DNA from 2 places in the Rossellomorea sp. KS-H15a genome. Region 1 is predicted to be linked to the other one. Evidence: a T-box and tRNA genes for the amino acid it is inferred to sense, from the RefSeq annotation. Region 1 holds a T-box; the other holds one or more tRNA genes.
What was found. The T-box of region 1 lies ahead of M1J35_RS18395 (valine--tRNA ligase). A T-box ahead of a tRNA ligase gene usually reads a tRNA of that ligase, here a tRNA-Val.
Positions count from the first base shown of each region.

Region 2: it encodes a tRNA-Val, which carries the amino acid that the T-box ahead of M1J35_RS18395 (valine--tRNA ligase) is inferred to sense. The anticodon was not compared.

Region 1 covers NZ_CP096886.1:3,584,220-3,596,143, forward strand. Annotated here, with positions in the region: gene M1J35_RS18380 (vWA domain-containing protein) at 1-1,217, opposite strand, end outside; gene M1J35_RS18385 (sensor domain-containing diguanylate cyclase) at 1,354-3,066, opposite strand; gene M1J35_RS18390 (bifunctional folylpolyglutamate synthase/dihydrofolate synthase) at 3,176-4,486, opposite strand; gene M1J35_RS18395 (valine--tRNA ligase) at 4,618-7,269, opposite strand; T-box leader at 7,321-7,548, opposite strand; gene M1J35_RS18400 (hypothetical protein) at 7,713-7,901, shown strand; gene ysxE (spore coat protein YsxE) at 7,937-8,965, opposite strand; gene spoVID (stage VI sporulation protein D) at 9,104-10,318, opposite strand; gene hemL (glutamate-1-semialdehyde 2,1-aminomutase) at 10,459-11,751, opposite strand; gene hemB (porphobilinogen synthase) at 11,807-11,924, opposite strand, start outside.
Region 2 covers NZ_CP096886.1:2,098,866-2,110,789, forward strand. Annotated here, with positions in the region: gene M1J35_RS10805 (TAXI family TRAP transporter solute-binding subunit) at 1-91, shown strand, start outside; gene M1J35_RS10810 (DUF1850 domain-containing protein) at 215-736, shown strand; gene M1J35_RS10815 (TRAP transporter permease) at 723-2,708, shown strand; tRNA gene M1J35_RS10820 (tRNA-Val) at 3,142-3,213, shown strand; gene M1J35_RS10825 (hypothetical protein) at 3,347-3,520, opposite strand; gene M1J35_RS10830 (cold-shock protein) at 3,895-4,095, shown strand; gene M1J35_RS10835 (3-hydroxyacyl-CoA dehydrogenase) at 4,279-5,046, shown strand; gene M1J35_RS10840 (acyl-CoA dehydrogenase family protein) at 5,128-6,273, shown strand; gene M1J35_RS10845 (thiolase family protein) at 6,288-7,442, shown strand; gene M1J35_RS10850 (MurR/RpiR family transcriptional regulator) at 7,487-8,341, opposite strand; gene gndA (NADP-dependent phosphogluconate dehydrogenase) at 8,505-9,917, shown strand; gene M1J35_RS10860 (hypothetical protein) at 9,957-10,118, opposite strand; gene M1J35_RS10865 (SurA N-terminal domain-containing protein) at 10,240-11,010, opposite strand.

The DNA of each region.
Region 1 (11,924 bases):
GTGTAGGTACCCTTTGTCGTAAATTCCACAGGTAATGATAGGGTTATGGGCGACGGAGCTCCCTGGCCCACTTCATACACGGTGGAAAACGGTAAATACACCGTATTATTGACCACTTTGTATACGTTACGGTCGACAGTTGCGTTTGCCGGTAAAGGTACGGCTGCTTCCCCTTCCAATTTAACGGAGTTTATTTTATTCGCCAGCTTTTCAAATGCATCCGAGACACTTCCCTCACTTGCTTTGATGAAGCTGCCGGAAGTCTGATCTGCCAGCATTTGAAGGTATCGATCGTCAAGATCACCTTCCCCGTATCCAAGTGTATGCATCGTGATGTTCGAGTTGTATAATTCTTTGGAAACCTCCAGGCCTTTTTGTTTGATAAGCGCCTGCATTTGCTGACTATTTGTTTCCAACTCCCCTGGATTGTACCAACCTGACTTTAAAGAAGTGCCATCCATGGAAAAGTCAGAAGGAATCCATAATGACTTCAATTTGCTAGTATCCGGGGAATATATTTTATGGAGCCATCTATTATAAGAGTATCTGTTTTGGAAGTCATATATCACTTGTTGATCATTCTCTACAAGATCTGTTTCACCGCAAAAAAACCAAAATGGCCTTGTACATTCTTCTTTTTTTACTTTTTCAACGGCGGTTGCAATCATAGGCTGTCCATCGGTCAGGAAGACAATATACTTTTCGTTGTTGGAATCTCTCAGCATATGCTTGGCAGCACGCAAAGGATCGGTATAATTTGTCCCTCCATATGCCGTGGTATGTAACATAGATGTTTTAATAGAATCGAGGTCATCGTTTAACGGAAGGATCGTTTCAATCTCGGAAGAAAAGGTAATGAGAGAAAAGCGGTCATTTTCCTGCTTGTTTTTTTCAAAGAATTGGACAGCACTGGTCAGGCCGTCTTTTGCATTTTGCATTTTATCCCTCGTGCTATTCATCGAGCCTGATTTATCAAAGATAAAGACGACATCAATAGGGGGACGCTTTGCCTCCTTCACTTCTCCTGCCGGAATAATATTGAAGTCTAATGATGCTTTTGCATTCCCTTCTGCAGGCTTTACGATCACACTTTGCGACGGTGTTACATTAAAATCCACATGTAAATCAGCATTCCCTTTAGCAAATGATATGGTCGGACTCATTAGGAGTGTAAGAAACAGGATGAACAGGAATGGAACTTTTGGCTGTATTCTCATAATATCCCTCATTTTGGCTATCCTATAATACATTTATTATATCAATCTCCATACTATTTTAATAGGACTTAATACTCACACAATGATATTTTCAATTAAAAAAGGATGTCCACGATTACTTTAGACATCCTTTTCCTTATTTCACATACTGCGCCACCCTATTCCTCCCCGCCTGCTTCGCCCCCGTATAGAGCGCCCGGTCGGCATGACGGATAAGGGCCATGGTGTCGTCTGCATCCTGGGGAGCAGTCGATACACCTATGCTCGCCGTAATTCTTACCATCATCTGCTTGTTGGATTCGTCCAGGCTGTCATGGAGCGTGAACGGCTGATTGGCAATCGTGCCCCTGACATATTCTGCAATGCGGAGTGCTTCTTCCCGTTCTGTGTCGGGAAGGAGGATCACAAATTCCTCCCCGCCGTATCTTGCCACAGTTCCTTTAGTGGAAATCAACGCGCGTAAGCGTTCGGCCAGTTGTATCAGGATTTCGTTACCGCTCTGGTGCCCGTAGTTATCATTGATCACTTTGAAATGATCAAGATCCAGCATGATGAGGGACAGGTTCTTTCTCTTTCCTGCCTCTAGATTATTGTATTCCATTGAAAGAAGGTCCTCGAAGTAGCGGTAATTGTATAGGCCAGTAAGAGCGCATCGTTCACTGTTCTGTTTCGTCCGCTCATGGTGCCTTGCATTGGCTATGGCTATCCCGAAATAGGAGCATAGGATATCGACGATCATCAATTGGAATTTCTCATACGCTTTCTTTTTGGAGGAAGCGAGAAGGAGGATTCCCCTCACCTTCTGGCTCCTGACGATGGGCACGCATAACACGCTTTCCACATCCTCCGGCATATACCCTTCAGCGATGTCGGTCCATTCCGACCGGGACGTATACAGGACGGATTTCCCCGTTTCCCAGACCACTCCGCTGATCCCCTGATTTTTCTTGAGGGGACGCAGGTTATTCGATTTCATTTCCCCATTTTCAAAACGTCTGAGAAGCACCAACCCCTCCTCATGGCAATCGAGGATATACGCATATTCGACAGGGAGGGTCTCGATGATTTTCTCGATGAAAATATCCAGGACTTCTTTGACCTTTAGGCTTTCTGTGAGTTGATGACCGATTTCCCCTGCTTTTTGAAGGTATTCATTGATATTCTCAGATGAATTATAGAGCTTTAAGATGATGGAGAGACTCACGAACGGGACTCCAATCAGCAACGAGGCAAACGCCCCCAGTTCAAATGTCAAATAGTAGAGTGAGAGAGAAAGAGGGAACATGATCATATTGGCGGTGAAATCCCATATAAAGTCCTTACTGTAAAAACGCACGTCATTGTTAGCCACATAATGATGATAGAGAAGGAGGAGGACCTGATTGATCATAATGGATACGATCTGATAACAAAGGATCGGTAAGATCAGCTGACCGAGTTCCCTTTCGGCGATTTCCCCTCCCACCATAAAATAGATCAGCCCACTGATATATGAAACCAAAAAGAACATCAGTGAATTCAATGGAATCCTGTGCCAGTCGCTTTTCGTCACCCGGAGCCTTATGAGCAAGGGGATGATCGAGAACTGCATCAATACGATCTCAATAAATAGACCATACTTGATGAACCCGACGAGTGTCACCCACTGGATGAAGAAAATGGTCGCACCGTTGATCACGATCGGCATAAGGGGGATGAAAGTGGCAAATAGCACCAATGTTATAAACTCAAGCTCATTTCCTGCAATATTTTCAGGAGGATAGTATTGATATGTAAAATATAAACCAGCCGGTACAACCGCAAGCCATGCCAGCAATATGTACAGCTTTTTTTTCAATGGTAACGTCATATCTATCCCCCATAGGTTTACAATGAATTTTATATAGTCTGATCATACTATACTAGTTAAATAGTCACAAGTTTAAGAATATTTTATCAAAGCACCCGAATAAAGTCACTTACTTTTTTCTGTAATTTTCCAATAAAGGAAGTAAATAAGGTTTCACTTCCGATAAGAAGTACAAGGAGCCGGTTATGAGCAGCACTTCATCTTCTTCCATGACGGCGATTTTCTCTTCAAGATACTTCTTCCAATCATGGACTTCTGCCTTTTTTGGGTGCGCGGAAGCTTCGTAAAGTTCTTCAACCGATGCCACTCTCGGAAAATCAAAGGTCGTAAATCCGATCTCATCCACGGCTTCTTCCAATTGAGAGATCATCGGTCTTAACTTTTTATCGTGAAGTGCCGAGAAAAGGACGGTCACTTTTTTATGAAAGAAACGTTCGTTGATCGTCTTCACAAGGGCATCCACCCCTTCTGGATTATGGGCACCATCAATGTAAATCTCACGTGTAGCGGATAATGCCTCCATCCTCCCCGGCCATGATGCCTTCTTTAATCCTGTCTTGATGTGTTCCGGTTCTATTTTCATCTCCTGATTTTTCACAAGGAGCTCGGCGACTTTGATGGCAAGGGCTGCATTATTGATTTGATGGGTTCCGATCATGGAAAGATCGAACTCGTCATGCTGCACGGGAGATCCATACTCGAATCTTTCCCCTTTATCCAACAAGGCGACACGCTCGGCAGTAAAATCCTGCCCAAGTTGAAATAGCTCACTTTCCTTTTCAAGGGCTTTATCTTTGATGACGTTCCTTGCTTCTGGTTGATGGACCCCTGAAATGACAGGTACACCGTGCTTGATGATTCCCGCTTTCTCAAATGCGATATCTTCCAAACTGTTCCCAAGAAACTGCATATGATCCATACCGATGCTCGTGATCACAGAAACCATGGGAATGATGACATTCGTCGAATCCAGTCTTCCTCCGAGTCCCACCTCATAAAGGACGAGGTCGACGGGCTGTAACTCTGCAAAATAATAGAAGCTCATGGCCGTGATGACTTCAAATTCAGAGGGCGCACCCCATTCTGATTGTTCCATTTTTTCCGCGATAGGCTTAATCTTTTCGACAAGCAGCGTCAGATCACCATCGCTGACGGGATCTCCATTCATACTGATCCGTTCATTGAAACGTTCAAAATAAGGAGAGGTAAACGTTCCGACTCTGTATCCTGAATCCTGTAACACATTCCTCAAATAGGTTACGGTGGACCCTTTTCCATTCGTACCGGCAATATGGACGGTTTTCAGCTTTTGGTGAGGGTTCCCGAGTTCCTCCAACAGGTGATTCATCCGCATCAACCCCGGCTTGATTCCAAGTCTGAGTCTTGAGTGGATCCACGCGACAGCTTGTTCATAATTCATCAATTTTTCACTCCCACATAGGCTTCATTAGAAAAAGGGCCCCAATCCAGGCCTGGTTGATGAGGGTTCCCCCCTGTCAATTAGACCCGATTTTAAAGCCCTCTTCCTTACCTTCTATTTATTCAATCACATTAAAGCGATTTAAGCTCTTCGATCCTCGCTTTTACAGTCGCTTGTTTCTCTAAATAATCTTTCTCTTTCTCTTTTTCCTCGTCGACTACTTTCTGAGGGGCTTTGCTTACAAACTTTTCATTGTTAAGCTTGCCTTGGACACGGGATACTTCCTTCGTCCATTTATCCAGTTCTTTTTGAAGTCGTGCGATTTCTTCTTCGATATTGATCAGTCCTTCTAGTGGAAGGTACAGATCCACGCCTGTCACGACTGCCGTCATCGCCTTTTCCGGTGCTTCTACATCCGTTCCCATTTCAAGCTTTTCCGGATTACAGAATTTCTCGATATACGATTGATTCTTTTCGATGATCGTCAGGGTATGTGCATCCTTGGCTTTCAGCATAAGGTTGATTTGTTTACTCATCGGCGTGTTCACTTCTGCACGAACATTTCGTACGGCGCGGATGATGTCAACGAGAAGCTTCATTTCTTCTGCTGCCCCTTTGTCAGTCAGCTTATCATCAACCGTCGGCCAGGCCGCTACAGTGATCGATTCGCCTTGATGCGGCAAGTTCTGCCATATTTCCTCGGTAATAAACGGCATGAATGGGTGCAGCAGTCTCATTGTGTTGTCGAGAACGTAAGCCAGGATGGAACGGGTCGTCTTTTTCGCCGCTTCATCTTCGCCATATAGAGGCAGCTTCGCCATTTCAATGTACCAGTCACAGAAATCATCCCAGATGAAGTTGTATAGTAAGCGTCCAACTTCACCGAACTCATAACGATCTGCCAGGCGCGTCACCGTTTCAATCGTTTCATTTAATCGGGTAAGGATCCATTTATCCGCAACAGACTTCTCACCTGATAAATCGATTTCGTCGTATGTCATGCCATCCATGTTCATCAGGGCAAAACGGGATGCGTTCCAGATCTTATTCGCGAAGTTCCAAACCGACTCAACTTTTTCAAATGAAAAACGCAGATCCTGTCCTGGTGAGCTTCCCGTTGTCAGGAAGTAACGAAGGGAGTCGGAACCGTATTTTTCGATGACATCCATCGGGTCAATACCATTGCCAAGAGATTTACTCATTTTTCTTCCTTCAGCGTCACGAACCAATCCGTGAATCAATACATCTTTGAAAGGACGCTCTCCAGTAAACTCCAACCCTTGGAAAATCATCCGTGAAACCCAGAAAGGAATGATATCATAGCCTGTAACAAGGGTACTTGTCGGATAATAACGTTTGAAATCTTCTGCGTTTGTATCCGGCCAGCCTAATGTAGAGAATGGCCATAGTGCAGAACTGAACCATGTGTCCAGTACGTCATCTTCCTGTGTCCAGTTTTCCAAATCTTCAGGAGCTTCTTCTCCTACATGTATTTCCCCTGTCTCATTATGATACCAGGCAGGAATTCTGTGTCCCCACCAGAGCTGACGGGAGATACACCAGTCGCGTGTATTTTCCATCCAGCGAAGATATGTGTTTTCAAAGCGGTCCGGAACAAAGTTTACTTTATTTTCTTCTTTTTGAAGTTGGATTGACTTTTCCGCCAGGGAATCCATCTTAACGAACCATTGTTTTGAAAGGTAAGGCTCGACAATCGCCCCGCTACGCTCGGAATGCCCAACCGAATGCATATGTTCTTCAATCTTGAACAATACACCGGAGTCCTGTAGATCCTTCACAATTTGCTTGCGGCAGTCAAAACGGTCCATGCCGTTATATTTATCAGCTTTCTCGTTCATCGTGCCATCTTCATTCATCACGAGGATGCGTTCCAGATTATGACGGTTACCGATTTCAAAGTCATTCGGGTCATGGGCAGGTGTGATTTTCACCGCTCCGGAACCGAATTCCATATCCACATAATCGTCACCGACGATCGGGATTTCACGTCCTACGATTGGAAGGATGACGTTCTTTCCGATCAGGTGCTTGTAGCGGTCATCTTCAGGGTGTACGGCAACCGCCGTGTCCCCAAGCATCGTTTCAGGACGGGTTGTGGCGATTTCAATGTGGCCGCTTCCGTCAGCCAATGGATATCTCATATGATAGAATGCACCCTGTACATCTTTATGAATGACTTCGATATCGGATAGTGCCGTCTTTGTCGCAGGATCCCAGTTGATGATATATTCCCCGCGGTAGATCAATCCTTTATTGTAAAGATCGATGAATACCTTTTGAACGGCATCGGACAGACCTTCGTCAAGTGTGAAGCGCTCGCGGCTGTAATCGAGTCCCAGCCCGACTTTCGCCCACTGCTGGCGGATGTGCTCGGCATATTCTTCTTTCCATTTCCACGTTTCTTCCACGAATTTCTCACGACCGAGGTCATAGCGTGAAATCCCCTGGCTGCGGAGTTTTTCATCCACTTTTGCCTGTGTGGCAATCCCGGCATGGTCCATACCCGGCAGCCATAGTACATCGTACCCCTGCATACGTTTCATTCTTGTCAGGATGTCTTGTAATGCTGTATCCCAGGCATGGCCAAGATGAAGTTTCCCCGTTACGTTCGGTGGAGGGATGACAATGGTGTAAGGTTCTTTTTCCTTATCGTTTGTCGCTTCGAAGTATTTGCCTTCGAGCCACCATTTGTACCGGCCCTGTTCAATGGCTTTCGGATCATATTTAGTTGGCATTGATAATTGTTGATCTTGAGTTTCCATGTGATTTCCTCCTATATCGTTCTAAAAAAATAAAAAAATCCCCCGTCCTGTGAAAAGGACGAAGGATTCCATTCGCGGTACCACCTTTTTTCTCAGGAGAAAGAAGACTCCTGAACGCTCGACGATTATAACGGCTTTTAACCGGCTTCTACTACTCTCATTTCATAGAAACAGCTCTACAGGCGACCTTCCAATGTCTTATCGTAGAAAATCTCTCAGCAAACGATTTTCCTCTCTGAACGTAAGGATCAATGTACTCTTCCTGTTCATTGCTTTTCATGATTATTTATTTACTCATTATAGTATAGGATAAGATAAACTTTCGTCAATCATTATTGGCATTTTCATTGAAAAATATTCATTTTGCCCATACATAGGCACCATTCCATCCCGGTTTCATAAGATAAAGTAGTGAATACACCCAGGAAAGTGAGTGGATGATGATGAAAAAAATCAACCAGTACACGTTACAGAAATGGATGGGGAACGCCCGATTAATATGTAAGCAATTCATCATACCCTTTACCATCTTCCAAGGTATCCGCACGATTCTGCTCCCGACCACGTTTGACGTCCTTCTGTTAACCCTGTTTATCGGTATCGGCCTCGCCATATATTTTGATTGGATTTAAGGAACTGACGAAAAGTGGATTCGTCAGTCCTTTTTTTATTCAGCCTGTTCGGCCTGCTCTTTCTTCTGCTTCTCCATCTCATCGAGACGCATGACCACGTATTCAGTATTCTTCAAGAGCCAGTAGTGACGTTGCAGTTTCTTCAGGGACTTCCGTTCATTCCGCTTATCCTTCGGGGTATGGAAGTATTTTTCCACCACGGCAATGAGGGAGCTCGGATATGCCAGGTAGCTCATGAACAGGAGCCTCTCTTCATTCCGGACGGTAAAATGCTGAAAGTAGGTGGTGAGCCATTCAATACATTCCTCATAATACTTAGGATAGGTCTTCAAGGTTCTCGATAAAAACGGCAGCAGATCATGAAAAGGAGACGCCATCTTGGAGTTCTCAAAGTTATGGAAATACCCCAAGCCCCTTTCATCGAATAAAAAATGCTCCGTCGAAACCTTTCCGTGAGTGATCACGGTCCTTACCTTTTCCAGCTCCTTCGTCTCCTCATACCATTCATCCAGCATTTTACGGGAAAACTTCAACGCTTGTGAAGCGTCTTTGTAATACATGCAGTAATGAAATTGAAAAGGGGACATGTAGGTGGTCTTTTCACATGCTTCCACGTATTCATCCAGGAACGCCTGCTCTTTATCCCATCTCGACGTGAGCTGCTCATAATGGGATTCTCTCTCTTCCTTATCGATTTTCACTTCGTGGGAGGAAAGAGTGTGGAGCCTCGCCAATTCCCTGAACATCTTCTGATGCTTTTCAAACTGATCTTCCCTTTCCTGGTTCATCAGCCACGGCATGACGTAGTATAAATCCCCCTGATTCCACACAGCATAGCGGCCATCCATGGTGGGATAAATCGGGACGATCCGATTATAGCCCCGCTGAAACAGCATTTGTACATTCCGGACAAAGTCCACGCCATTTTGGGCAGGAAGCTGTTTGACGGCCAGAGTGCCTTTATTTGAAAATACCTTCGAAATCCTTCCGTAACTTTCAACAAAATGAGGTTCGACCCCATAAGGTTGCAAGACAGGCTTCAATCCCTCCAGCGTTTGCGCCATTTCTCTCACCTTCTACGATTACTTTTCTAAAAAAAACGGACCAACCCCAATGAATTTGGTGTCAGCCCCGTCATTTCCACTATGATACTTTGACTCGCTTCTATGGTCCTCTGATGGGAGTGACCTTGCTATTTTCCTTTATCCCTTGAAAACGAATTCGCTGTTCGGGATATATAGAACCTGACCGGCATATACGTCCTGATTCGCTTCGAGTTGATTCACCCTTAATAGCTGTGGAATGGTCAAATCATATTTTTCCGCTATATAATCCAGGTTTTCTCCCTCCTGGACGATGCATACCCGAAGAGTCGCTCCCCGTTCTTCTTCTTTCCGGGCAAAGAAATCAGTCAATGAAATGGATTCATACTTCTTTTTGCCCTTCGCCTTTTTCTTTTCTTCCTTTTCTTCCTCTTCCATCTCTGCTTCTACGGCTGATGAGGAGGAGGACTCTTCTTCTTCCATCTCCTGCTCCTTGTACTTAGGTGCTGGAGGCGGCGTATAAGCGGCCTTCGGTTCAGCAGGCTGCTCTTCAGACGACTCACTCAGCTCATGCTGAGGAAGCTGGAATACATTCTCTTTCCGGTAGTCGACTTCCTCATAGGAAGGAGCCGGCTGTGTATCGTATTGAATCTGGACAGGAATTTCATCTTCCTGCTCAGCCGGTGGGGTCCTCCCCTCCAGATTAAACGGCTGATACTCGTCATCCTGGTCCTCTTCTTCCTCGTCTTCTTCAGCATAACCTGTAATTTCTTCTTCATGATAGTTTTCGTATTCGTACACTTCTTCTCTTTCTTCTTCTTCGGTTTCGACTTCTTCCTCCGCCTCTTCCACTTCTTCTGCTTGGGCTACGGCACTTGAGCGGTAAAGAGGCTCGAATTCTTCTTCTCTTTCATACTCTGCTTCAAGAGGAGTGTGAGCCTGCTGTTCACCGTAGATGCCGGTGATGGTCAAGTCAGCGTTCAGCTTTAAACAGGCATTTTCAGGGACGATGTAGTCAAATGACTCAACGAATACATCAATATCCCCCAGATTCGCAATCCTATTTTTCGGGATTGTGACATCCACCGGGAACCTGTGGACAAATTCATATTCACCCTTCTCCCTCTTTTCCACTGTCTGCACGAACTTCCCGCCTGCTTCGAACTCATCTTCCTCTTCTTCTCTAAGTGATGTCGGTAAATACTCACCCGTCAAATCGAGGCTGCCCCTGATAAGTACGTACTGCTCTTGTTCTTGTATCGTTATATGAGGATCTAAGGAGATAGATAGCAATTCTTCAACTTCCTGTCCTTTTTTGAACCAAATTGATTCTTCCAAAGAAAATCGTAAGCACGATTGTTGTTCTTGTGACAAAGAAAATTCCTCCTTTCAGGTTCCAAACAAAGAAATAGTAAACAATGCCATTATCACTTTATGAAACGGAAAGGAGGAATATGATAGGAAAACGAAAATCCATAAAAAAGAGCCGACCCCAAAAGGATCGGCTTCTACCATTACTTCTTACTGATTTTTTCAAACGCTCTTTCCGCTGCCTGCAACGTCTTTTCGATATCGTCATCACTGTGGGCTGTCGATAAGAAAAGTCCTTCAAACTGTGAAGGTGGCAGGAAGACCCCTTCATGGGCCATTTCACGGTAGTAGTCGGCAAACATCTCAAGATCGGATGACTTGGCACCTTCGTAGTTCGAAACTTCTTCATTTGTAAAGAAGATCCCGATCATGGAGCCTGCACGATTGATTCTGTGAGGAATGTTGTATTTTTCCGCAGCTTTCTTCAAGCCTTCTTCCAGTAGATCTGCTTTGCGCGCAAACTCGGTATACGTTTCTGGAGTGAGCTGGCTCAGCGTTTCGTATCCAGCGGTCATGGCTAACGGATTCCCTGAAAGGGTTCCGGCTTGATAGATCGGTCCGCTCGGCGCGATCCTTTCCATGATTTCCGCTTTTCCGCCGTATGCCCCGACAGGAAGTCCCTCGCCGATGACTTTACCAAGGCAGGTTAAGTCAGGCGTCACATTATAATAGCCTTGTGCACAGCCATAGCCGACACGGAAGCCCGTCATGACTTCATCGAAGATCAATAGTGCTCCATGATTTTCCGTTACCTCACGCAGGCCTTCCAGGAAGCCCGGTTGTGGAGGGACGACACCCATGTTTCCGGCTACAGGCTCGACGATCACACCGGCAATGTCATCACCATATTGTTCGAAGGCATAACGGATGCTTTCCAGATCATTGTAAGGCACCGTGATCGTATTCTTTGCAACCCCTTCAGGAACACCGGGACTGTCCGGTAAACCGAGTGTCGCGACACCCGAGCCCGCTTTAATTAATAAAGAATCGCCATGACCGTGGTAACAGCCTTCGAACTTGATGATCTTATTGCGGCCGGTGTATCCACGGGCCAACCGCAGGGCACTCATCGTCGCTTCCGTACCTGAAGACACCATACGGACGATCTCGATGCTTGGCACCCGGTCGATCACCAGTTGAGCCAGTTTATTTTCAATTTCTGTTGGAGCACCGAAGCTCGTTCCGTTTTCGGCCACTTTTTTAATGGATTCCACAACCCGGTCATTGCTGTGACCAAGGATGAGAGGACCCCAGGAAAGGACATAGTCGATGTACTCATTCCCATCGATATCATAGATTTTCGATCCTTTTCCCCTTTCCATGAAAATCGGATCCATCTTAACGGATTTGAATGCACGGACGGGACTGTTCACTCCGCCGGGCATGAGGTTTACAGCTTCCTTGAATGCTTGTTTCGATTTCTCATATGAACGCAATATCGGTTCCTCCTTTAGTGATCGTTCAGTCATCCTGACAGGAATTCTCCACCAATTAGGATAACCAGTTTGCTACGTCTTTTGCAAAATACGTAATGATGAGGTCTGCCCCTGCACGTTTCATGCTGGTCAGTTTCTCCATGACAATTTCCTGTTCGTTCACCCAGCCGTTC
Region 2 (11,924 bases), 1.5 Mb from region 1:
CAAAGCTGAAGATGGACTTAAAGGTATGGGAATTGAATTACATCCTGGTGCAAAGAAATACTTTGATGAAAAAGGAATTTCAATGGAATAGTTTCACACCAGTAGATGGACGAAGGGATAGGCCGCTTAATACGGTCTATTCTTTTGTTTTGGTTCGAGCTAATTCCAAACCTTTAGCAAAATGGACAAAAAATGGAATGGTGGGGAATTCTTGATGAAGAAATTTTCATTCATGGGTGCGATTCTCCTAATTCTTTGTGTCGGAATCATCCTTTTTATACCCTTACAAACTTTTTTAGTGATAGAACCGAGAAGTACTGCGGGGGACCCGGTCCTTTTCAGCCTTCCCGACGATCATTCATTTTCGGTTCGCTACACACACTCTATTCATCTATCAGAAGTAGAGGAATTTTACCATCAAACATCTTCCAATCAAATTCAACAAACCCAATTACTCTATGAAGATACTGCCATTGGGATGCCGGCCAATGCAGAGGGAAATGAAACCTTTGAAGTGACGAAGGAAGGCAAATATTTAATTTCTAATATGGATAAAGTGTTCCCATTCATTGATATCCGGATCGGACAGGTCGTCGCCAATCACCGTCTTGTGATGGACGGAAAAGAATATCCTTTAGCCGACTATTTTGATAAAGGCTCCGTCGTTCGGGTTCAAATAATGAAACAATCACTTTATGATCAGTGGAAAGGAGTGACTGTAGTTGGAAAAAGATAAAGAATTTGAATCATTGACTGCAGAACAACAACAAGAGTTACTTGAGAAGTATGATCCTGAATCATCGACCAGGAAATTTCATCACGGGATATTCAAATGGATCATATTCTTCGGATTATTGGCATTTTCATTATTTCAATTAGTAGCATCCATCTTTCAATTCATCCCTAGGCAATTATTGTTATCCATTCACTTAGGGTTCGCTCTTTCTTTAGTGTTCCTCTTATTCCCTGCCCGGAAGAAGAATCTGAAGAAGGATAAGATCGCCTGGTATGACGTTGTTCTTTCAGTCATCTCGATTGGGATCGGTGCTTATTGGCCGATCATGCAGGATGACATCGTCAGCCGGGTGGGATTAATGACCTCCCTTGATTTCTATGTCGGTTTCGCTGCAATGATCCTTGTACTCGAAGCAACCCGTCGTGCAGTGGGGTTACCGATTACCATCATTGCTTCTGCCTTCATCCTGTATATGTATTATGGCAGACTGATGCCTGGATTCCTTGCCCATAGAGGATATGACTGGGATGATATCGTTAAAACGATGTTCTTTACAAGTGAAGGGATCCTTGGTACGCCCTTATATGTATCAGCCACCTTCATCTTCCTGTTCTTATTGTTCGGGGCATTCCTGGTGAAAACCGGCGTCGGACAATATTTTAATGATTTGGCAGTGTCCATTGCCGGGAAACGTGTAGGAGGGCCCGCAAAGGTTGCGATCTTCTCCAGTGCCCTTCAAGGGACGATCAGTGGAAGCTCAGTAGCAAACGTCGTGACGTCGGGTTCTTTCACGATTCCTATGATGAAGAAGCTCGGGTACCGTAAAGAGTTTGCAGGAGGGGTAGAGGCTGCTGCGTCGACAGGTGGTCAGCTGATGCCTCCTATCATGGGAGCTGCCGCTTTCCTGATGGTCGAGTTTATCGGGGGAATTTCCTATTGGGATATTGCTAAAGCTGCCTCGATTCCTGCCGTCCTTTATTTTACCGGGATTTGGATCATGACTCACTTTGAAGCGAAGCGTATCGGTCTTCGTGGATTATCAGATGAAGAAATGCCCAACCGTAAAGAAGTATTCAAAAAGATTTATCTGCTGCTTCCGATACTGACAGTCATCATTCTGTTGGTAAGCGGAATGAGTGTCATGCGTGCTGCACTGTGGTCGATTGTAGCCACTATCCTCATCAGTGCCATACGTAAAGATACAAGGATCGGCTTCAAGGATGCTGTGGATGCCCTTGTTGACGGTGCCAGGACTGCCTTGTCTGTAGCCGTGGCAACAGCTGCCGCCGGTATGATCGTCGGTGTTGTAACGAAAACGGGATTAGGATTGACTCTGGCAAATGGATTGGTGGACCTGGCTGCAGATCTGACCAATACAACAGAAGGTAAGCTGATCCTTACATTGATATTTACGATGATCGCGTCGATCGTACTCGGCATGGGTTCTCCGACAACGGCGAACTATGTCATAACATCCACCATCGCTGCTCCTGCGATTATTCTATTAGGGGCACCGGAGCTTGCGGCTCATTTATTCGTGTTTTACTTCGGGATCATTGCTGATATCACGCCTCCAGTGGCGCTGGCTGCATTCGCCGCGGCCGGGGTATCGGGAGGGGAGCCGATAAGGACAGGGGTCAATTCCGCTAAATTGGCCATCGCCGCCTTTATCATCCCCTATATGTTCGTCCTGTCACCTGAACTGTTAATGATCGATACGACCATTCCTAGATTACTTTGGGTCGTCTTCACGGCCGTAACGGGGATGATGGCGATCGGGGCAGGTATGATCGGATATTGGTACCGTCGAGTGTTCGTCATAGAACGTTTCCTTTGCGTAGCAGCCGGATTATTACTGATTTATCCTGAGGGGATGTCAGACATTATTGGTCTGGTATTATTCGGTATCATGCTTGCGCTGCAATTCTTTATTAAGAGAGAAGATAAAACACCAACAAGAGCAACGGCATAACACAATAAGAGGCTGTTACCCCATTCATGGGCTAACAGCCTCTTATTGATTTTGATCAAGTCTTGATATCATTCGGTCAGAATGAAAAAGGATTGGAGAAGCGGCTAGGATGTCATGAATCCTGAAGTTGCGCACATCTCGCCTGAAATAGCAATAAGCGGTGATATAATCCTTTTCAACTCTTTTGACCAGTATTCTCCTTTTTGAACATTTCAGCTCCGAAGTCATGTATATAATTTCAATGGGACATCGATCCATCAACGATCGCTCTAATATCCTCATTATGTGGAAGCCCCTCTCAGTAGGATGTATTGACATTGTATGCGAACGAATGTTCTTTTATACATGAAATCTGGAATAGGTGAATTTCTTTAGAAAAATCCATTGACAATTCTCTTGAATTTACTATAATAGAATATGTACCTTACATCGCGACTTGTTAGCTCAGTGGGAGAGCACTTCCTTGACAGGGAAGGGGTCGTGGGTTCGAATCCCTCACAGGTCATACATAGAAAAAAGGATGCATCTTATAAGATGCATCCTTTTTTTTGGACGTTTAAAAGTTAAAATTGAAAAAGGACTCTGCTGAATTCGGGTAAGAGTCCTTGTCAAAATCATATTAATAATGATAATCGTATTTAGTTCAGTTCTAACTCTTCTTCAAAATAAAATGTGCCTGGATGTTCCTTTACGATATAAGAATACCGCTTCATGTTCTTAACGTATTGCCATTTCAATATTGTCACTGTTTCTCCTGTTTCCTTGATCGTAACCATAGAACCATTACTGAACCGATTTTTTGTGGATTTCATTGGGCACTCCCTTTCATATTTACTCATTATACCACAGTTTACCCTCCATTTTAGAGTCCCATGAGTGATAAACTTGATAAAACGATCACGTTCCACCAAAAGGACCAGAAGGAAGAAGAAAGGGAAGCGCATTCATGTTAAATAGTGGAATGCACCCTCGGCAAAAAGGGTTTTAAGATGAAGGAGTTAAATTATGTCAGAGGTCTGACTTTAAAAACTTCCCTCTCAGGAACTTGCTTATTTGTTTCATTACTGTTATTCTATAGAAGAATTATTTTTGTCCGGTATACGAGGGAAGAACAAGATTTGGTTTTCACCTGATATCGCAAGAATAGTAATATATTGTGTGTAACGCACTTTAGGAGGCAACAAACATGGAAAATGGTAAAGTAAAATGGTTTAACGCAGAAAAAGGTTTCGGATTCATCGAAGTAGAAGGTGGAGACGATGTATTCGTACACTTCTCAGCGATTCAAGGTGAAGGTTTCAAATCTCTTGACGAAGGTCAAGAAGTATCTTTCGACGTTGAACAAGGTGCTCGTGGACCACAAGCAGCTAACGTACGTAAAGCATAATCTAACTTTACACATCCAAAAACAGACTCATTCGTGAGTCTGTTTTTTTTATGGATTCATGCCTGTTTGGTTCGTGTGGATCTACTCATCTAATGAATAGACGGAATTTTTAAAACTTTATATCTTTTTCCTGCATCCAACGCTAAAATAAAACTATAAGCAGGCAGATTGGAGGGAATGTGAATGGAGATGAAAAATTCTGTTGCGGTGATCACGGGGGGAGCATCCGGACTGGGAGAAGCCACGGCACGAAAAATCATGGAAGAAGGGGGAAAGGTTTATATCCTTGACCTCAATGGGGAGAGAAGCTCAACGTTAAAAAAAGAGTATGGGGACTCCATGCACTATCATGAAACCGATGTAACAAATGAAAAAAGTGTAAAAGAGGCCCTTGAGAGAGCCATGGAAGATTTCGGAGGATTCAATACAGTTGTGAATTGTGCAGGTATCGCACCTCCTGGAAAAGTGGTGGGGAGAAAAGGAGTCCATTCCCTTGAGGAATTTTCCAAAGTAATTGAAGTGAATTTGATCGGTACGTTCAATGTCATTCGGTTGACTGCAGAAAAGATGATGCAAAACATACCGAATGAGCATGGGGAAAAAGGTGTGATTGTGAATACTGCATCTGTTGCCGCATTTGACGGACAAATCGGTCAGGCTGCGTATAGTGCATCAAAAGGAGGAATTGTTGGAATGACTCTGCCGATTGCCAGGGAGCTTGCCAGGGACGGCATCAGGGTCATGACGATTGCACCGGGATTATTCCATACCCCTATGTTTGACACTCTTCCAGAAGAGGCAAGACAATCCCTTGGGAGCACGGTTCCTTTCCCTAAAAGACTTGGTTATCCATCTGAATATGCCCAGTTGGTGAAAAGCATACTCGAAAACCCGATGTTGAATGGTGAGACGATACGCCTGGACGGAGCCATCAGGATGCAGCCTAAATAACCAGTGAGTGAATGCATGTTCATTCATTTATAAATGAAAGCGCTATCCTTTAGACACCAATACGAAATGAGGGAGAAACGTATGAAACATCCTTATTTAACCGAAGAACACAGTATATTTCGTCTGGCTCTGAGGAAGTTTCTACAAAAGGAAGCTTATCCTTTTTATGAGGAGTGGGAGAATAATCGGATGGTTCCGAGATCTTTCTGGGAGAAGATGGGGGAGCAAGGGTTTCTTTGCCCGGACATTGAAGAGGAATATGGGGGAAGCGGGGTCGATTGGGGCTTTTCGGTCATCATTAATGAAGAATTGGAAAGAGTGGGTTCCGGTTTGATTGGAATAGGGCTTCATAATGATATCGTCGTTCCTTATATCTCAGAGTACGGGACAATACAACAGAAAAAGAAGTGGCTTCCTTTATGTGCGAGTGGAAAGATGATCACAGCCATTGCCATGACAGAGCCGGGGACAGGTTCTGATTTAGCCGCCATCAAAACGACAGCTGAGTCAGACGGGGACCATTATATTGTGAACGGGCAAAAGACTTTTATCACAAATGGTATTCATGGAGATCTGGTGATTGTTGCGGTTAAAACGGATCTCCACAGTAAACCGCCTTATAAAGGTGTCAGCCTGTTGGCGATTGAAAGGGATACTCCAGGGTTTTCCAGGGGGCGGAAGCTTGATAAGATCGGATTACACTGTCAGGATACAGCCGAACTCATTTTTGAAGATTGTAAGGTACCGAAAGAAAACCTGATCGGAGAGGAAGGCAGTGGCTTTCACTATTTGATGAATAAGCTGCAGCAGGAACGTCTTATTGTGGCGATTGCAGCCCAAACGGCTTCGGAAGAAATGTTTTCCCTTACGATGGAATACGTGAAGAGCCGTCAAGCCTTTGGAAGGCCCGTCAGTCAATTTCAGAATACCCAATTCAAGTTGGCAGAAATGGCCACTGATATTGAAATGGGCAGAGCTTTTTTGGATGGGTTGATAGCCGAGCATATGCATGGAAAGGACGTAGTGACAAAGGTATCCATGGCCAAGTATAAGCTGACAGAAATGGCCCGTCACATTGCCACAGAATGCATGCAGCTTCACGGTGGATATGGCTATATGGAAGAATATCCGATCGCCAGACGATATCGGGATATACCGGTTGCAAGCATTTATGCCGGTACAAATGAAATCATGAAAGTGATCATTGCGAAGAATCTGGGGTTATAGAAAGGGAGAGTGGGATGAGAGAAGTTGTCATTGTTGAAGGGATCCGTTCTGCGGTTGGAAGAAGAAAGGGATCGTTGATGGGGATGAGACCTGACGATTTGGCAGGAGAGATACTTAAAGGATTGGTAGAGAAGTCGGGTGTTGATCCGGGTTGTATCGACGATGTCATTCTTGGATGTGTCACTCAGTCTGGAGAACAGGCAGGAGATATTGCCAGGGTGGCTGCCCTAATAGCGGATTTTCCGATTGAAGTGCCCGGCACAACCATTGACCGTCAATGTGGATCGAGTCAGCAGGCCGTGCATTTTGCATCACAAGCCATCCTCTCCGGGGATATGGATGTCGTCATTGCAGGTGGGGTGGAGAACATGACCAGAACGCCGATCGGATCTAATTATCAAGGTGCAGATTTTAGTGAAAAGTTAACGGGAAAACATGAAATCATTCATCAGGGGTTATCAGCTGAACGAATTGCTGAAAAATATGGTTTTACCCGTAAAGAATTAGACCGGTTCTCCTATGATAGTCATCAGAAAGCTTTAAAGTCCCAGGAAGAAGGACGCTTCGATCGTGAAATTTATGGTGTGAAAGTACAAGGGGAAGACGGAAATCCATTCTTATTCACAAAAGATGAAGGACCAAGAAAAGAAACGTCACTCGAAATACTTGGGAAATTAAAACCTGCATTCAAAGAAGATGGCGTCATTCATGCTGGGAATGCCAGTCAAATCAGTGATGGCGCTGCAGCCCTTCTTCTTATGTCGAGGGAAAAAGCCGACGAATTGGGATTGAAAGCACGTTTTAAGATTCATACCCGTGTAGTGGTGGGATCTGATCCGACCCTGATGTTAACGGGGCCCATCCCTGCAACCAGGAAAGCCCTGCAAAAAGCGGGGCTGTCTGTCGAAGATATCGACATATTTGAAGTGAACGAAGCATTTGCCCCAGTGGCACTTGCATGGTTGAAGGAGATCGATGCGGATCCATCCAAGTTAAATCCGAACGGAGGGGCAATCGCCCTCGGCCATCCATTAGGGGCCAGTGGAGCAAGAATCATGGTGAGCATGATGCATGAGCTTGAACGCACGGGAGGAAGATACGGACTGCAAACCATGTGTGAAGGACACGGTATGGCCAATGCCACAATCATCGAGAGATTGGAAGTATAATCATTGAGAGGGACGGACCTTTAAAGGTCCGTCCCTCTCAATGATTATACTTTTTTAATGGAAATGGCATCGCGTATTTTTTGCAGGGAGGTTTTGGATAGGTCCTTCCGTTTTTTCATGATGTTCACATAAAGGGCATCTACAATGCTCAGCTGACTGATTCTTGACGCAAGGGCTTCCCCGCGGTATTCAGTTTCCTGTGAGACGGTGAATAACGGAATATCGATCCTGCTGCTCAAGGGAGACTTAGCAAAATGAGTGATGCCGATCGTGGTGACATGATTTTTCTTCGCAACCTCCAGTACTTCCAATAGATCTTTATTGGCCCCTGAATGGGAAATAAACACAATCACATCTTCTTCTGTCAGTTGAGAAGCGGATATCAGCTGCATGTGGGAGTCATTATAAGCGTTAGTGGTCATACCGGTTCGGAGAAACTTATGATGGGCATCCATGGCAATGAATCCTGAACCGCCTGTACCATAAAATTCGATCCTCCTTGCACAAATCATCGCTTCAACGGCTTGCCGGAACGTGTCTTCTTTCATGATGCGCAATGAGTCTTCAAGGCTCCTCATATTGGACCGGAACACCTTCTGGGCGATGACCCCTTCAGTATCCTCTTCCTGGATGGTTTCATGGATATCCTTGATCGGTGCCACAAGATCAGAAGCCAGTGAAATCTTCATCGCCTGGTAGCCTTTGAAGCCTAATCGTTTGCAGAAGCGGAAGACGGTGGCATCTGCAATTCCGAGATCTTCTGCCACGCCACTGATGGTTGAATGGATAATTTTTTCAGGATTAGCAATAATAAAATCAGCAATCATCTTTTCTTTTTCACTGAACTGAGAGTAATGGGACCGGATTCGTGGAAAACAATGTTGAGCCTGCTCATCCATGATGGTAGAATACCTCCTATAAGACTTCTGTGAAAATAATTTTAACCTATTTTACGAAATAAAAAAATATTATTTCATAAAAATCCACCACGGAAATTTATTTCGTATTATAATAATAACGGTGAAGTAATCTATATAATCGTACTTGAAAGGAATGATCGTAATGACAAAACAACAAATAGGAGTAGTCGGCGTCGGAGTGATGGGAAAGAGCCTAGCCTTAAACTTTGAAAGCAGGGGCTATTCAGTTTCTATATATGATGTGTCGGATGAAAAGGTAAAAGAAGTACTGGACGAGCATCAAGGAAAGAAATTGGTTGGAACACATGATGTAAGTGAATTTGTTCAATCACTGGAAGTACCGCGTAAAATTCTCATCATGGTACCTGCCGGGAATATTACGGACAAAGCGATCGATTCATTGCTTCCTCATCTGGATAAAGGGGATATCCTCATTGACGGTGGGAACACCTACTTTGAAGATACCATCCGCCGTAATAAGGCCCTGGATGAGAAGGGAATCAATTTCATCGGTGCAGGAGTTTCCGGCGGAGAAGAGGGTGCGTTATACGGACCTGCCATTATGCCAAGCGGCCAGAAAGAAGCGTACGATTTAGTCGAGCCTTTCCTCACAGCCATCGCTGCAAAGGTAAAAGGAGATGCATGCAGTACATATATCGGCCCGGACGGATCCGGCCATTACGTGAAAATGGTTCATAACGGAATAGAATACAGTGATATGCAACTCATTTGTGAAGCGTATTACTTAATGAAGAATGTACTGGGGTTAAGTGCAACAGAACTTCATGAAATATTCAAAGAATGGAACGCCGGGGAGCTTGACAGCTATCTGATTGAAATTACAGCCGATATCTTCACGAAAGTGGATGAAGAAACAGGCAAGCCCCTTGTAGATGTCATTTTAGATACTGCCGGTCAAAAAGGGACAGGAAAATGGACGAGCATCAGTTCCCTTGAATTAGGAGTGCCGTTATCGATCATCACTGAATCCGTATTTGCCCGTTTTATTTCAGCCATGAAGGAAGAGCGTGTGAAGGCGAGCAAGATCCTGAGAGGACCTAAAAATAAAGAGTTTACAGGTAATAAACAGGAATTTATCGAAATGATCCGCAAGGCGTTGTACTTGAGCAAGATCTGTTCTTATGCACAAGGATTCGCACAGCTTCAATCGGCTTCGGATGAGTACAACTGGGATCTTAAACCGGGTGAAATTTCCATGATCTTCAGAGGCGGTTGCATCATCCGTGCCGGCTTCCTGGGAGAAATCAAGAATGCCTATGATCGTGATCCAGGCTTAACGAATCTGCTCCTTGATCCATATTTTAAAGAGATTGTTGAAAATTATCAGGATGAAGCAAGGGAAGTAGTGGCAACAGCCATCAAGCTGGGCATTCCTGTACCGGGTCTCGCCAGTGCATTAGCTTACTATGACAGCTATCGTTCTGAGTCACTGCCGGCGAATCTGCTGCAAGCACAACGGGACTATTTCGGAGCCCATACGTATCAGCGTATAGACAAAGAAGGTACTTTCCATACAGATTGGTTAGCTGAATAATATAGAACCGCCCTGTGGGTCATCCACAGGGCGGTTTATTTATTCGTCTTTGGTATCGTGTTTTTTCTTTTCGTCACGCTGGTCCTTTTTTAGTTCGTCGATAGGGATGGGATCGACATTTTGTTCACTTTCATGCTGATCAAGGATACTTTCCTGATCCTGCTCGGCATTTTCCGGATTTTGATTCGTTCTTTTGGTCATGATGTACATCCTCCTTTAAATGATAGGTTCTTATACCATACCCCCGGCACAGGGAGAAAAACCTCCTATGGAAGATAGAAAAAAAGAAAGCCGCCATAAGAAGGCGGCTTTCTGACTTGTGTTAGATTTTCACATCAATTTTAGCGTTTTTCTTTAAATCTTCAACATGTTGAACAAGCTTTTCTTGCTTCTTCTGTTGTTCCAGCTGAGTCTTGATCTGTGGTTTTACATCTTCAAACTTCGGAGCATCCTTTGCTTGGTCCTGTCCTTGTTGACTTGCATATTGATCATAAAACTTCTTCATTTCATCTTCTGTTACTTCGTCGACTTTGATTTCTTTTTCAACGTAGTTGGTGTACTTAATATTTTCAGCAATCTGAGTTTTCAGCTCATCCATGGTAAATCCGGCTTTCTTCATGGCATCTTCGAATTGCTTTTCATCTTTATATTGCTTTTTCACTTCGTCGAGTTGCTTATTGATTTCATCATCCGTCGCTTTATAGCCTTTTTCCTCGGCCTGTTGCATAAGGAGTGTTTGACCGACTATGCTGTCGATGGTTTGATCTTTGATTTTTTTAACAGCATCTTTACTTGTCGGGTCCTGTCCCATTTGTTGATACTGCATCTGTGATTGAGTCAACACATTGTTGAAATCTTCACCTTTGATTTTTTCGTCGTTGACGATGGCGACGATCTTATCTTTTTCCACCTTTTGTTCATCCATTTTCTTTTGCATTTCTTCCATCTTTTTCGCTTGCTCTTCTTGAGCCTTTTTGTCAGAAGCCTCTGTTTTTGGTTTATCGTCAGCTTTTTGGCTCTCCTCATTCGAACCGCAAGCGGCTAATCCAATTGTTAATAATCCTACTAGTAAAGTCGTTAATAGTTTCTTCATAATAGACTCCTTTCAGAACTAAGGTGTGATTCTAAAAAAAATCACTTAATGGGCATTGTAAATGAAAAACCTGCAAAAAGAAAGTATTTAGGTTAAAATATATTGATTGTAATCTGGATGAAACACAGAGTATAAAGCATATTCTCCTTCCGTACATTGATATATAGGGAATACAATTACTACTAAAGTGATAAAGCAGGAGGAATATTACATAGATACGTTCAAAAAAAGAGGTTGTTTAAATCGAGTCTTTCTCCATTTAAACAACCTATCAAAAATATTGGGGACCAAAGAATACTGTCAAACAACCTTCTATTTGGATTATAGAGATGGTCTTCATATCCCTCAACCCACATATATGTAAACGTAGACGGACTACTGTCCGTTTGGAAGCACTATTCCATCATCTTCTTTCCTTTTCAGGGAAAATAATAATTATAAGCATAATCCAGACTAATTTTAGATAAGGTTTCGAAAATTTGAATTAGCGAGTAGTAGTTGATTTCCGCTGCAGGTGCTCGCTTTCCGCGGGGCGTGAGTTGAGCCTCCTCGGGCTTTTGCCCTGCGGGGTCTCAAGATCCAGCTACGGTGGCTAGCCCCTCGAGGTCATAAGCTAAATGGTCCAAGAAGTCACAAGGACGCCTTCTTAGCCCATTCATCTTATGCTTGTCGGGGCTGAGCAAGCCACCTCCGCTTTTCAAGCTTTCCCGCTATTCCCGTCGGAGTCGAGCACCTTCCGCTCCAATCAATACATTAAGATGGTCTTTTAACCTTTTGTAATAATTGTATACCCCTTCAAATCCATTCAAAAGCGAAAACCACTGATTAATAAGAGAAATATATGCTATTTATTGTACGTAGGGTTTCGAAAATCTTTGAGCTCAGTCTCCAATAGCTTAAATAGAGGGTGAGGG